DNA from 4 places in the Tissierella sp. QWL-11 genome. Region 2 is predicted to be linked to each of the others. Evidence: a T-box and tRNA genes for the amino acid it is inferred to sense, from the RefSeq annotation. Region 2 holds a T-box; the other regions hold tRNA genes.
What was found. The T-box of region 2 lies ahead of leuS (leucine--tRNA ligase). A T-box ahead of a tRNA ligase gene usually reads a tRNA of that ligase, here a tRNA-Leu.
Positions count from the first base shown of each region.

Region 1: it encodes a tRNA-Leu, which carries the amino acid that the T-box ahead of leuS (leucine--tRNA ligase) is inferred to sense. The anticodon was not compared.
Region 3: it encodes a tRNA-Leu, which carries the amino acid that the T-box ahead of leuS (leucine--tRNA ligase) is inferred to sense. The anticodon was not compared.
Region 4: it encodes a tRNA-Leu, which carries the amino acid that the T-box ahead of leuS (leucine--tRNA ligase) is inferred to sense. The anticodon was not compared.

Region 1 covers NZ_CM178750.1:1,805,711-1,808,930, forward strand. The annotation lists gene polA (DNA polymerase I) at 1-1,468, opposite strand, end outside; tRNA gene AC4PG3_RS08825 (tRNA-Leu) at 1,591-1,677, shown strand; gene AC4PG3_RS08830 (aspartyl-phosphate phosphatase Spo0E family protein) at 1,784-1,954, shown strand; gene AC4PG3_RS08835 (aspartate ammonia-lyase) at 2,074-3,220, opposite strand, start outside.
Region 2 covers NZ_CM178750.1:1,613,980-1,617,199, forward strand. The annotation lists gene leuS (leucine--tRNA ligase) at 1-1,993, opposite strand, end outside; T-box leader at 2,042-2,238, opposite strand; gene asnS (asparagine--tRNA ligase) at 2,284-3,220, opposite strand, start outside.
Region 3 covers NZ_CM178750.1:1,800,236-1,803,455, reverse strand. The annotation lists gene AC4PG3_RS08810 (lytic transglycosylase domain-containing protein) at 1-220, shown strand, start outside; gene AC4PG3_RS08805 (peptide ABC transporter substrate-binding protein) at 234-1,949, shown strand; tRNA gene AC4PG3_RS08800 (tRNA-Leu) at 2,026-2,111, shown strand; gene rsxC (electron transport complex subunit RsxC) at 2,274-3,220, shown strand, end outside.
Region 4 covers NZ_CM178750.1:2,161,222-2,164,441, reverse strand. The annotation lists gene AC4PG3_RS10625 (DegV family protein) at 1-721, shown strand, start outside; gene mnmA (tRNA 2-thiouridine(34) synthase MnmA) at 734-1,816, shown strand; tRNA gene AC4PG3_RS10615 (tRNA-Leu) at 1,875-1,958, shown strand; gene tig (trigger factor) at 2,084-3,220, shown strand, end outside.

The sequences.
Region 1 (3,220 bases), 190 kb from region 2:
TTTCATAGTAAAGAGATTCCATCCCTTGTGATTTTATCTTTTCTTTCATAGTTTTTTCTAATTCATATACAGTATCTAAAACAAAAGATAAATAATCTATCCTTTGTGTTTCTTCAAGCTGAGAAAATGAAAGCTTTGATTTTCCTTTGCCTAATAGCATCTCTTCATCTACTCCATAGTATTCCAAGTATTTTTCACTTATTTTATTTATGGAATATTCACTTTCACTTGGATTTATAATGTATTCAGCTATTTCTGAGTCAAAAGTATAATTTGAGATTTTTATTCCCGATCTAAATAATACTATTATATCCTTTTTTAAATTATGACCAATTTTTTCTATATTTTCATCTTCAAATAAAGGTTTTAATAATTCATAATATTTTTTTTGGTTTTCTTCAAATTCCATATAATAAGTAGGACTAGAATTTAATTTTATTCCTAGGGAAATAATCCTATCTTCAATAATATTTGAATCCTCTACTATAAATTTAAATGCAAACTTCTTTTCTTCCTTTATTTTTGTGATTACATCTTCTAGTTCTTTCACACCTATTTTCTCAGATTTGAACTCTCTTATTATCTCTTCTTTTTGTGTATGTTCATTTGGAAGTCTATCTATTAAACTCTTAAATTCATATTTTTCATAAAGACTTAATAGCCTTTCCCATTCTGGATCTTTTGTAAGTAAATCATCTAAATTTATATCTAGATTTATATTTGTTATGATTTCTCCTAGTTTTTTGCTTAAATAAGCAATTGTTTGATTTTCTATTAATTTTTCTTTTAGTTTCTTTCCACTAACCTCATCTATATTTTTGTATATATTTTCTATATTATTAAATTGTTTTAAAAGTTTTAAACCTGTCTTTTCTCCAACACCTGGTATACCTGGTATATTATCTGACTTATCTCCCATAAGACCTTTCAAATCAATAAATTGCTTTGGCTCAATTCCATATTCTTCTATTATCTTTTCAGAGTCAAATATCTCCAGTTCTGAAATTCCCTTTCTTGTAAGTAGTACCTTTGTATTTTCCGTAGCCAATTGTAAGTAGTCCTTATCTCCAGTTACCAATATAATCTCTAGGGAGTTTTTCTCCCCCATATTTGCAAGAGTTCCCGCTATATCATCTGCTTCATATTCGTCCATCTCTAGTCTCTTTATATTCATAGCATCTAATATATCTCTAATTATTGGAAATTGTTGTGCTAATTCTGATGGGGAAGATTTCCTAGTTCCCTTATATTCTTTGTACTCTCTATGTCTAAAGGTTGGGCCTTTTTTATCAAAGGCTACACATAGATAGTCTGGATTATATTCATCTTTTATTCTATATAGCATAGTTAAAAATCCATATACTCCATTCGTGTAAATTCCTTCCTTTGTAGACAAAAGTGGCAATGCATAAAAGGCTCTATGTAAAAGTGAACTCCCATCTATTATCATAAATTTTTTATTATCCATATATCACAACTCCTATTCTTGATATATTTAAGTATAACCTAAATTAGCCCATGAGTAAACAAGGCTAAATAATTTTCCTTGATAAATATATTTATTTATGGTATTATATTTATTGTTATCAAGCCGGTGTGTCGGAACTGGCAGACGAGACAGACTCAAAATCTGTTATCCGCAAGGGTGTGTGGGTTCGAGTCCCACCACCGGCACCATATTTAAAACAGCTCTTAAATTTAAGAGCTGTTTTATTTTTTAAAAAAACATTTCATATGCATAATTATCCCTATTTAAGAAATCCTATTTATGGGAGGTTTAATTATGTCTGAATTAAAAGATTTATTAAGAGATATTGAAACTTTAAAGAAAAGCTTAAATGAATTGATTGAAAAAAAGGGATTCGATTTAAAAAACCCTGAAATTATCAAGGCAAGTCAAGAGCTAAACACTGCCATCACAAATTACAATGACTTAATTAATAAAAATCTATAATTTGTAAACTGTAACGAAAAATAGTACTATGAGTTTTATTATACTGATTATATACTAAACAAAATCAAATAAAGAAATGTTGCCTAAATCTAGGTCAACATTTCTTTATTTTTATCTACTTATTCTGCTAAAAGATGCTTTGCTGCAATTCCAGGTTCTGTCATTGCAAAAGGATCTAGGATTTCATCTAGTTCAGCTTCTGTTAGAAGTTTTTCTTTTAAAACTAATTCTCTAACTGGTTGTCCAGTTTCTATAGCAACTTTAGCAACCTTTGCAGCGTTTTTATATCCAACATGTGGTACTATAGCTGTTATAGTTCCAACACTACCATCTACTAATTCTTTACATCTATCAATATTCGCTGTAACATCACATACTAGGTTTTCTCTAAATGTAGCTACACCATTTCCTAAAGTTTCTATTGATTCGTATAAATTATATAGTAATACTGGCTCAAATACATTTAATTCTAATTGTCCAGCTTCTGCAGCCATAGTTACAGCTACATCATTTCCTATAATATTAAATGCAACTTGACTCATAACTTCAGCTATTACTGGATTAACTTTTCCAGGCATTATAGAAGATCCTGCTTGTTTTTCTGGTAAGTTTAATTCTCCAAATCCACATCTTGGACCTGATGCCATTAATCTCATATCATTTCCCATCTTTGAAAGATTTACTGCAGCTGTTTTTAATGATGCTGATAGAAATACAAAGCCATCTAAATTGTTTGTACCGTCTACTAAATCATCTGTTTGTACTAATCCTAAATCATTTATCTTGTTTAAATTAGGTACTATTACTCTTAGATATTCTGTGTCTACGTTTATACCTGTTCCAACTGCAGATGCTCCCATATTTACTACTCTAAGTCCATCTAAAGCAGTTTCTATTCTATTTATATCTCTTTTTATTACAGAACTATAGCCATGAAATTCTTGCCCTAATCTAATAGGTACAGCGTCTTGAAGGTGAGTTCTTCCCATTTTAATAATAGGATCGAATTCTTCAGCTTTTTTAAGTAAAGCTTCGTGTAATTTTTTTAATTCACCAAGAGTCTTTTCACCAAGTTTTAAAGCTGCTATTTTTGCTGCTGTTGGAAATGCATCATTTGTGGATTGACCCATATTTACATGGTCATTTGGATGTACTTTATCGTAATCTCCTAAATTACCACCTAAAATTTCATTTGCTCTATTGGCTATAACTTCGTTGGCGTTCATATTTGCTGATGTACCTGCTCCGCCTTGAATTGGATCTACT
Region 2 (3,220 bases):
CTGAAACCTTTTTAATAGTCTTATGAATACTTGATTCAAGTTCTTTTGTATACCCTTCTCCATCTACTATTAGATCTTGTAATCTCCAAACTCTTTCTAAAAATCTCCTACATCCCTTTACTCCATTTTCAGACCAAGGAGCAGATTTTTCAAAATCCCCTATAAACATCTCATAGGTTCTTAAAGTGTCAGCTCCAAAATCCCTTACTATATCATCAGGATTTACTACATTGCCTCTTGACTTAGACATTTTCTCATTATTATCCCCTAATATCATTCCATGAGAAGTTCTCTTTTTATATGGCTCAGGAGTGCTAACTACTCCAATATCATATAAAAACTTATTCCAAAATCTTGAATATAGTAAATGTAATGTAGTATGTTCCATACCTCCATTATACCAATCTACTGGCATCCAATAGTCTATAGCTTCCTTAGATGCTAAGGCATCATCATTATTAGGATCTAGATATCTTAAAAAATACCATGATGAACCTGCCCAGTTTGGCATAGTATCTGTTTCTCTTTTAGCCTTTGCACCACATTTTGGACAATTAGTGTTCACCCAATCATCTATCTTGGCTAAGGGAGATTCACCAGTATCTGTAGGCTCATAGTTTACTACATCAGGTAACTCAACAGGTAGATCTTCTTCCTTTACTGGTACCCAACCACATTCATCACAATGGATTAAAGGTATAGGTTCTCCCCAGTATCTTTGTCTTGAAAATACCCAGTCTCTAAGTTTAAAATTGATTTTTTTTGAACCTAAATTATTGTCTTCTATCCATTCCATGATAGCTTCTTTAGCTTCTTCGACTTCCATACCATTTAAAAACTCTGAATTTACTAAAGTACCTTTGTCAGTGTTTGTATAAGCCTCTTTCTCTATATCTCCACCCTTTATAACTTCTATAATAGGTAAGTTAAATTTCTTTGCAAACTCCCAGTCTCTTTCATCATGACCTGGAACTGCCATTATCGCACCTGTTCCATAGCTCATTAGGACATAGTCAGATATCCAAATAGGAATTTCTTTCCCTGTTGCTGGATTTATAGCTTTTATACCAATTAATTCTACTCCTGTTTTTTCCTTTGAAAGCTCTGTTCTCTCAAAGTCTGACTTCTTACTAGCCATGTTTTTATATTCTATTACTTCATTATAATTTTTTATATTATCTTTGTATGTTTCTATAAGATAATGCTCTGGAGATATTACCATATAAGTTGCCCCAAAAATAGTATCTGGTCTTGTAGTAAATACTTTTAATTTATCTTCTTTTCCTGCAACTTTAAAATCTAATTCTGCTCCTTCTGATCTTCCTATCCAATTTTTTTGTTGAACTTTAACTCTATCAATAAAATCTAAATCATCTAAATCATCTATAAGTCTATCAGCATATTCGGTAATCTTTAACATCCACTGATTTTTTACTTTTTGAACTACTTCTCCTCCACATCTTTCACAAGATCCTCCTACCACTTCTTCATTTGCCAATCCTATTTTACATGAAGTACACCAGTTTATAGGCATTTCCTCTTTGTAGGCCAAGCCTTTTTCATATAGTTTTAAAAATATCCATTGAGTCCATTTATAATAATTAGGATCAGTAGTATTTATCTCTCTAGACCAATCAAAGGAAAAACCTATAGATTTTAATTGAGATTTAAATCTCGCTATATTTTTTTCTGTTACCTCTTTAGGATGAACCTTATTTTTTATTGCAAAGTTTTCTGTAGGAAGTCCAAAGGCGTCCCAACCCATAGGAAATAATACATTGTATCCTTCGTATCTTCTCTTTCTAGATAATATGTCTAGTGCAGTATATGGTCTTGGGTGACCTACATGTAATCCATTAGCAGATGGATATGGGAACTCTACTAGGGCATAAAACTTTTCTTTAGATTTATCTATTTCAGCTTTATAAACTTGATTTTCATCCCAAATATCTTGCCATTTCTTTTCAATATCTCTCGGTCTATATTCTCTCATTTTTACACTCCTTAAATTCTTTATTTAAAATAAAAAACCCCTCCTCTATAAAGAGACGAAGGGTTAATTCGCGGTACCACTCTTGTTGATATTTCTATCCACTTAAAGATATAACGGTATCTTTCCGATCAAAGTATACTTTGATGACTCTGAGACAAGTTCGAATATTGTAGATACTGTTTTGCACCAAACAACAGCTCTCTATAAACTACAATTTATCTACTACTTCCCATCTATGTCTTTATATTAAGAGTTATTATAGCAAAATTATGTGTATTTTACAAGACAATTTAAAATTCAGCAGATTTTACAGTTCTAGGAAATGATATTACATCTCTAATATTTGTCATACCAGTAATATACATAAGAGCTCTTTCAAAACCTAATCCAAATCCAGAATGCTTTGTACTACCATATTTTCTAAGCTCCAAATACCACCAGTATTCATCTTTTTCCATTCCATTTTCAACAATTTTCTTTTCTAATACATCTAATCTCTCTTCTCTTTGGCTTCCACCTATTATTTCCCCTATACCAGGTACTAATAAGTCCATTGCAGATACAGTTTTATTATCTTCATTTTCTCTCATATAAAATGCTTTTATCTCTTTAGGATAGTCTGTCACAAAAACAGGTTTTTTAAACACTTCTTCAGTAATATATCTTTCATGTTCAGTTTGAAGATCTATTCCCCACTCTACTTTATATTGAAAGTCTTTTTTAGCATCATTCAATATCTCTATTGCCTTTGTATAAGTTATTTTTTCAAAATCAGAATTAACTATATTTTTAAGTCTATCCAGAAGACCCTTATCTACGAAAGAGTTAAAGAATTCCATTTCTTCCTTTGCATTTTCCATTACATAAGAGATTATATATTTTAACATATCCTCTGCTAAGTTCATATTATCTTTTAAATCTGCAAAGGCAATCTCTGGCTCAATCATCCAAAACTCCGCAGCATGTCTTGCAGTATTAGAGTTTTCAGCTCTAAAAGTTGGACCAAAGGTATATACATTTTTAAAAGCTAAAGCATAAACTTCTGCCTCTAATTGACCGCTTACAGTAAGACTTGTTGTTTTCCCAAAAAAGTCTTCACAATTATCTACCTTACCGTCATCAGTCATAGGAAGATTTTCCAAGTCTAAATTAGTCACCCTAAACATTTCCCCTGCTCCCTCAGCGTCAGATGAGGTGATTATAGGAGTATTTACATACACAAAGCCT
Region 3 (3,220 bases), 190 kb from region 2:
ATGGCTAGATGATATAGAACATTCTAGGGACAATATAAATCTTTATAATATTCCCTTTAAAGAAACAGAGGAATATGTAGAAAAAGTAAAAAAAGATTATAAAATATATAGTACATTTTATAAACCTTTTATTCACAAATCCTTTATAGACGATACAATATATATGGAGATTATAAATAAGACTAGAACTTTTTTAAAGCAAAACATTAAGGTTAAATAGATGAGGTGCAAAGATGAAATACAAAAAGAAAATATTGTCTTTATTCACAATCCTTATTTTCATTTTTTTAGTTGGATGTAAAATTCAAGACTATGAAAATTTTGATACCCCCCAAGATTTAGACAATAAAGAAGATTTAAGCAAAATAGATCCTATTGAAGGTGGAGAATTATCTCTTCCCCTTACTAATTTTACGACATTAAACCCTTTGTTGACAGATAATTCTAGTTATTATCATTTTAGTAAATTGATATTTGAAAGCTTATTTGAATTTGATGAAAGTCTAAATCCTTATCCAAAGTTAGCAGAATCCTACACTATATCAGAGGATGGAAAGAGGATACAAATAAAGTTAAAAGAAGGAATAAAATGGCATGATGGAGAGTCTCTTAAATCTGAAGATGTGGCCTTTACAATTGAAGCTATAAAAAGAGCTGGTATTGAAGGCACATATGGAAAAGTATTTAAAGATGCAGCATTGATCAATGGTGATTTAGATTTAAATTCCTTTGTAAATACAAGGATAATAGATGGAAATAATATTGAAATTATTTTTGATAGAGAATTTTCCCATTCCTTAGATGTATTGACATTTCCTATAATACCAAAGCATGCTTTTTCAAATATAGATAATGCTTTAGTAGTTGAAAATTATAATCCTATGGGCACTGGACCCTTTAAATTTATAGACTATGAAAAATTCAAAACTGTTAAATTAAAAAAGAATGAAAATTATTGGGATGGACCTATCTATATTAGCAGTATAATAGGAAAAGTATTAGATGATAAGGAATTGATTCTCACATCCTTTGAGACGGGACAAATTGATTTTGCGTTTAGTATTGGTGTGGATTGGGACAAGTATAGACAAAATGATAGGATAGAGGTATATGAATATCCATCTTCTAATTATGAGTTCTTAGGATTTAATTTTCAAAATGGTAAATTTTCTACACAACAACAGTCAATTGCTGTTAGAAAAGCTATAAGTTATGCCATAGATAGGCAAAATATTATACAAAATCAATACTTAGGACATTCTACTCAAGTGGATGTTCCGATTCATCCAAATTCCTATTTAATATCTGACTTTTCAAGTTTATATGGGTACAATTTAAATTTTGCCAAGGAAGAGTTAAAAAATGCTGGATATATAGATAGGGATGAAGATGGTATCTTAGAAGATGAAAATGGAAATCCTCTAAGATTTACATTATTAACAAATACTTATAATTTACTGAGATTTAGAACTGCAGAATTAATAATAGAAGACGTAAAAAAGATAGGAATAGATTTAGTCTTAGTTGAAAATGGTAATCAAAGTACTTCAATCTCAGAAGAACAAAAAGATATTCAGTGGAGTAATCTCCAAGGCAGTTTAAATAAAGGAAACTATGATATAGTCCTTCTAGGATGGAAAACTTCTGTAATTCCAAATATTTCTTATATGTTTCACAGTTCAAAATTATTAGACACTAATTTTATAAAATATCAAGATGAAAATATGGACAAACTATTAGGATTAACCCTAAACAATAGTATAGAAAAAAAAGCGGACAGTTATAATAATTTACAAGAACATATCTTAGAGAAATTACCATATATAAGTCTGTTTTATAAAAATGAAGCTTTACTAGCGGATTCAAAGATAGTAGGAGAATTAAGTCCTAAATTTTTCAATCTATATGATGGATTGCAAAATTGTTTTATTTTACCACAAGAAAATTGAGATATAAAACATTAAAAATGAACTTATTCCTTGAAAAATTGACATAAAGGTTTATAATATTATATAGTACATTTGTGCAGGGATGGTGGAATGGCAGACACGATAGCTTGAGGGGCTATTGCTCTTAAGGGTGTGAGGGTTCGAATCCCTTTCCCTGCACCAATTTATAAAGAATTGTTAAAAAAATATTTATAAGATGCGGGTTTATTGGAAGACTTGTGTACTTTTTTAACAATTAATGTTATAATTAAAAAAGTGTTAAGCATGATTTATGCTTAATTCTTTAATTTTATCACTATAAAACAATAAAGAGGTGGAATGTCAATGAAACTTGAAAATCTCACTTTTAAAGGCGGAGTACACATAGAGGAATACAAAGAATTTACTAAAAGTAAAGCTATAGAAAAGGCAATAGAGCCTAAGATAGTACATATTCCTTTACATCAACATGTAGGTGTAGCTGCTAAGTCTTTAGTAAAGAAAGGAGATAGTGTAAAAGTAGGTCAGAAGATTGGAGAGTCTGAAGCGTCTCTAACAGCTTCAATTCACTCTAGTGTTTCAGGAAAAGTAAAGAGTATAGATTTAATGTATACTCCAGATGGATACAGAGTAGAATGTGTTACTATTGAATCTGATGGTCTAAATGAAATGGATGAATCTTTAAATATCAAAAGAAATTTAAATGATATATCCAATGAAGAAATAATGGAAATATTAATGGACAAAGGAGTAGTTGGTCTTGGGGGAGCTGCTTTTCCTACAGACTCAAAACTAGCTTTAGCAAAAGATGCTAATGTTGATACCATAGTTCTAAATGGAGCCGAGTGCGAACCTTATTTAACTTGTGATCATAGAATCATGTTAGAAAAGCCTGAAAAGATAATTAAGGGTCTTGAAATTATGATGAAATATTTAAATGTGGAAAAGGGTTACATAGCTGTCGAAGACAATAAAAAAGACGCAATCGAAAATCTAAAATCTAAAGTAGAAAATAGTAATATTGGAATTGCAAGCCTTAAGACAAAATTTCCACAAGGAGATTCCTATAGAATTATCCATTCAGTTTTAAATAGGATTGTTCCTAGAGGCGGAAGAACTAATGATGTAAATTCTTATGTAAACAATGTAGGTACTGCTTTGGCAGTTTCTGAAGCTGTATTAGAAAACAAACCTTTATATGAAAGGGTAGTTACAGTAACAGGAAATGGTGTGGCTGAGCCAAAAAATTTACTAGTTAAGATTGGGACAACTATTGGGGATATAATTGCTCA
Region 4 (3,220 bases), 550 kb from region 2:
TGACAAGAGACTAGATGTGCAAGAATTAATTAAATCTATGAAAAAAAGTCCAAATCCTATAAAGACATCTTGTCCTTCTCCAGGAGATTTTTTAGAGCAATATAGAAAAAATAGAGATGTATTCGTAGTTACTATATCTTCTAAACTTTCTGGGACTTATAATAGTGCAATATTAGCTCGTGATATGGCAAAAGAAGAAGATCCAGATAAATTTGTACATGTATTTGATAGTAGATCAGCAAGTATAGCAGAAACTTTAGTTGCCATGAAGATAAGTGAATTAATAAAAGAGAAATTTAATAATTTAGAAATAGTTGAAAAAGTAGAAAAATATATTGATGAAATGAAGACTTATTTTATTTCTGAGAGTCTTGATAATTTAATTAAAAATGGTAGAATCTCAAGGACTAAGGGATTACTTGCCAATGTATTAAAATTAAAGCCTATAATGGGTTCAAACCCTGAAGGGGAAATAGTTTTAGTGGAAAATGCTAGAGGTACAAAAAGGGTTTTTAGTAGATTAGTAGAAATTATAGGAGAAGGAAAAGAAAATTTTGAAGAAAGAGTTTTGGCAATATCCCATGCAAATGCATTAGACAGAGCTGTTGCTCTTAAAGAGAAACTAGAAGAACTCTATAATTTTAAAGAGATAATTATAGTAGAAACTAAAGGACTTAGTACTGGATATGTAAATGATGGAGGAGTTATATTGTCATATTAGAAAGGTGATAATATGAAAAAAAAGGTAGTATTAGGTATGAGTGGAGGAGTTGATAGCTCTGTAGCAGCCTATGTTTTAAAAGAACAAGGCTATGAAGTGATAGGAGTTACTTTAACACAAATTCCCCACGATGATATATATGATGAAGCTGAAGGTGGGTGTTGTTCCATATCTTCAGTATTTGATGCTAAAAAGGTAGCACATGATTTAGGGCTTGTTCATTATGTTATGAACTTTAGAGGATTATTTGAAAGAAAAGTTATAGATTATTTTGTAGATGAGTATCTACAGGGGAATACTCCAAATCCATGTGTGGCTTGTAATAAATTTATTCGATTTAGTGAATTTTTAGAAAAGGCAAAGGGACTTGGAGCAGACTATATAGCTACTGGACACTATGCAGTAGTAGAAAAAGATGAGACAACTGGAAGATACTTGATGAAGAAAAGCGCTGATAGCAAAAAGGATCAAACATACTTTTTGCATCAAATGACTCAAGATCAACTTGCTCACACACTATTTCCTCTAGGAGGATATACAAAGGATAAAGTTAGAGAAATTGCTGAGAAAATAGGATTAAAAGTTCATGACAAACCAGATAGTGAAGAAATTTGCTTTATACCTGATAATAACCATGGGGAATTTATAAAAAGAAGAGAACCGGGTAGAGTTAAGCAGGGAAATTTTGTAGACAGTGAAGGAAATATCTTAGGCAAGCATAAGGGGATAGTATACTATACAGTAGGTCAGAGAAAAGGTCTTGGAATAGCTTTAGGTAGAAGAGTATTTGTAAAAGAAATAGATCCAATAAAGAATGAAATAGTATTGGGAGATGAAAGTGATCTTTATAAATCCAAACTCTATGCAGAGGATATAAATTTAATTGCCTACGATAAACTGCCAGATGAATTAGAGGTGAGGGCTAAAATAAGATACTCTAATTATGAATCTGAGGCAATAGTAAAGCCGTATAAGCAAGGAGTAATGGTAGAATTTAAAGATCCACAAAGAGCTATTACCAAGGGTCAGGCTGTAGTTTTTTATAAAGATGATATAGTTGTAGGCGGAGGCATTATAAAAGAAGTATATGAATAAAAAAATATTGACAAATCTTAATGGGATGATATAATAGAGTAGTAATAAAATTAGTCATGCGGGAGTGGCGGAATTGGCAGACGCGCTAGACTTAGGATCTAGTGTCATTGACGTGGGGGTTCAAGTCCTCTTTCCCGCACCATTAAGAACCAGTGGATGAAACCATTGGTTTTTTTTACTATGTTTTTGTAATAAAGGGATTGTTATGTTATAATTATATGATATAATATTAGCGGAAAACCTAGAATACGAGGAGGATACAATATAATGAAAGCAGTTTTAGATAAAAAGGAAGGAAACAAAGTTTCTTTTAATATTGAAATCGAAGAGGATAAATTTAAATCAGCTGTTCAAAAGGCATATATACAAAATAGAGGTAAATTTAATATACCAGGATTTAGAAAAGGAAAAGTTCCAAAGCAAATTATTGAAATGAACTATGGTAAAGGTGTATTCTATGAAGATGCAATAAATATTTTACTTCCAGAGGCTTATGAGCAAGCTATAGATGAATTAAAATTAGAACCAGTAGACAGACCAGAAATAGACATAGATGAGATAAAACAAGGTGAACCACTTAATATAAAAATAGCAGTAGATGTAAAGCCAGAAGTAAAACTAGGAGATTATAAAAGTATAGAATTAGAAAAAATAGAGTATAATGTTACAGATGAAATGGTTCAACAAGAGCTAGATAAGATACAAGAAGAAAATGCAAGATTATTAGATGCAACAGATAGAGAAGTTAAAAAAGGAGACATCACAACTATAGACTTTGCAGGATACTTAGATGGAGAACAGTTTCCAGGAGGTACTGCACAAGGACATCAATTAGAAATTGGATCTAATACCTTTATTCCAGGTTTTGAAGACCAGCTAGTAGGCAAGACTAAAGATGAAGAAGTAGATGTAAATGTAACTTTCCCAGAGGACTATGGTCAAGAAGATTTAGCAGGAAAAGAAGTAACATTTAAAGTTACAATACATGATATAAAGGAAAAACAATTACCAGAATTAGATGATGAATTTGCAAAAGACATAAGTGAATTCGATACAATAGAAGAGGTAAAGTCAGATATAAGAGAAAGACTAGAAAAAGAATTTAGTGAACAAGAAAAGATACACAAAGAAAATAGTGTAATAGAAAAACTTATAGAGATATCAGAGTTTGAAGTACCAAATGGTATGATAGAGTCTCAATTACAAGATGAAATAAGACAATTTGACTACAGACTTAGAAGTCAAGGATTAGAATTAGAAAAATATTTAGAAATGACTAAGTCAACTATAGAAGACTTAAAAGAACAATTCAAACCAACAGCTGTAAAAAGAGTAGAGGCAGATTTAGTATTAGAAGCTATGGTAGAAGCTGAAAAGATAGAAGTAACTGAAGAAGATATGGAT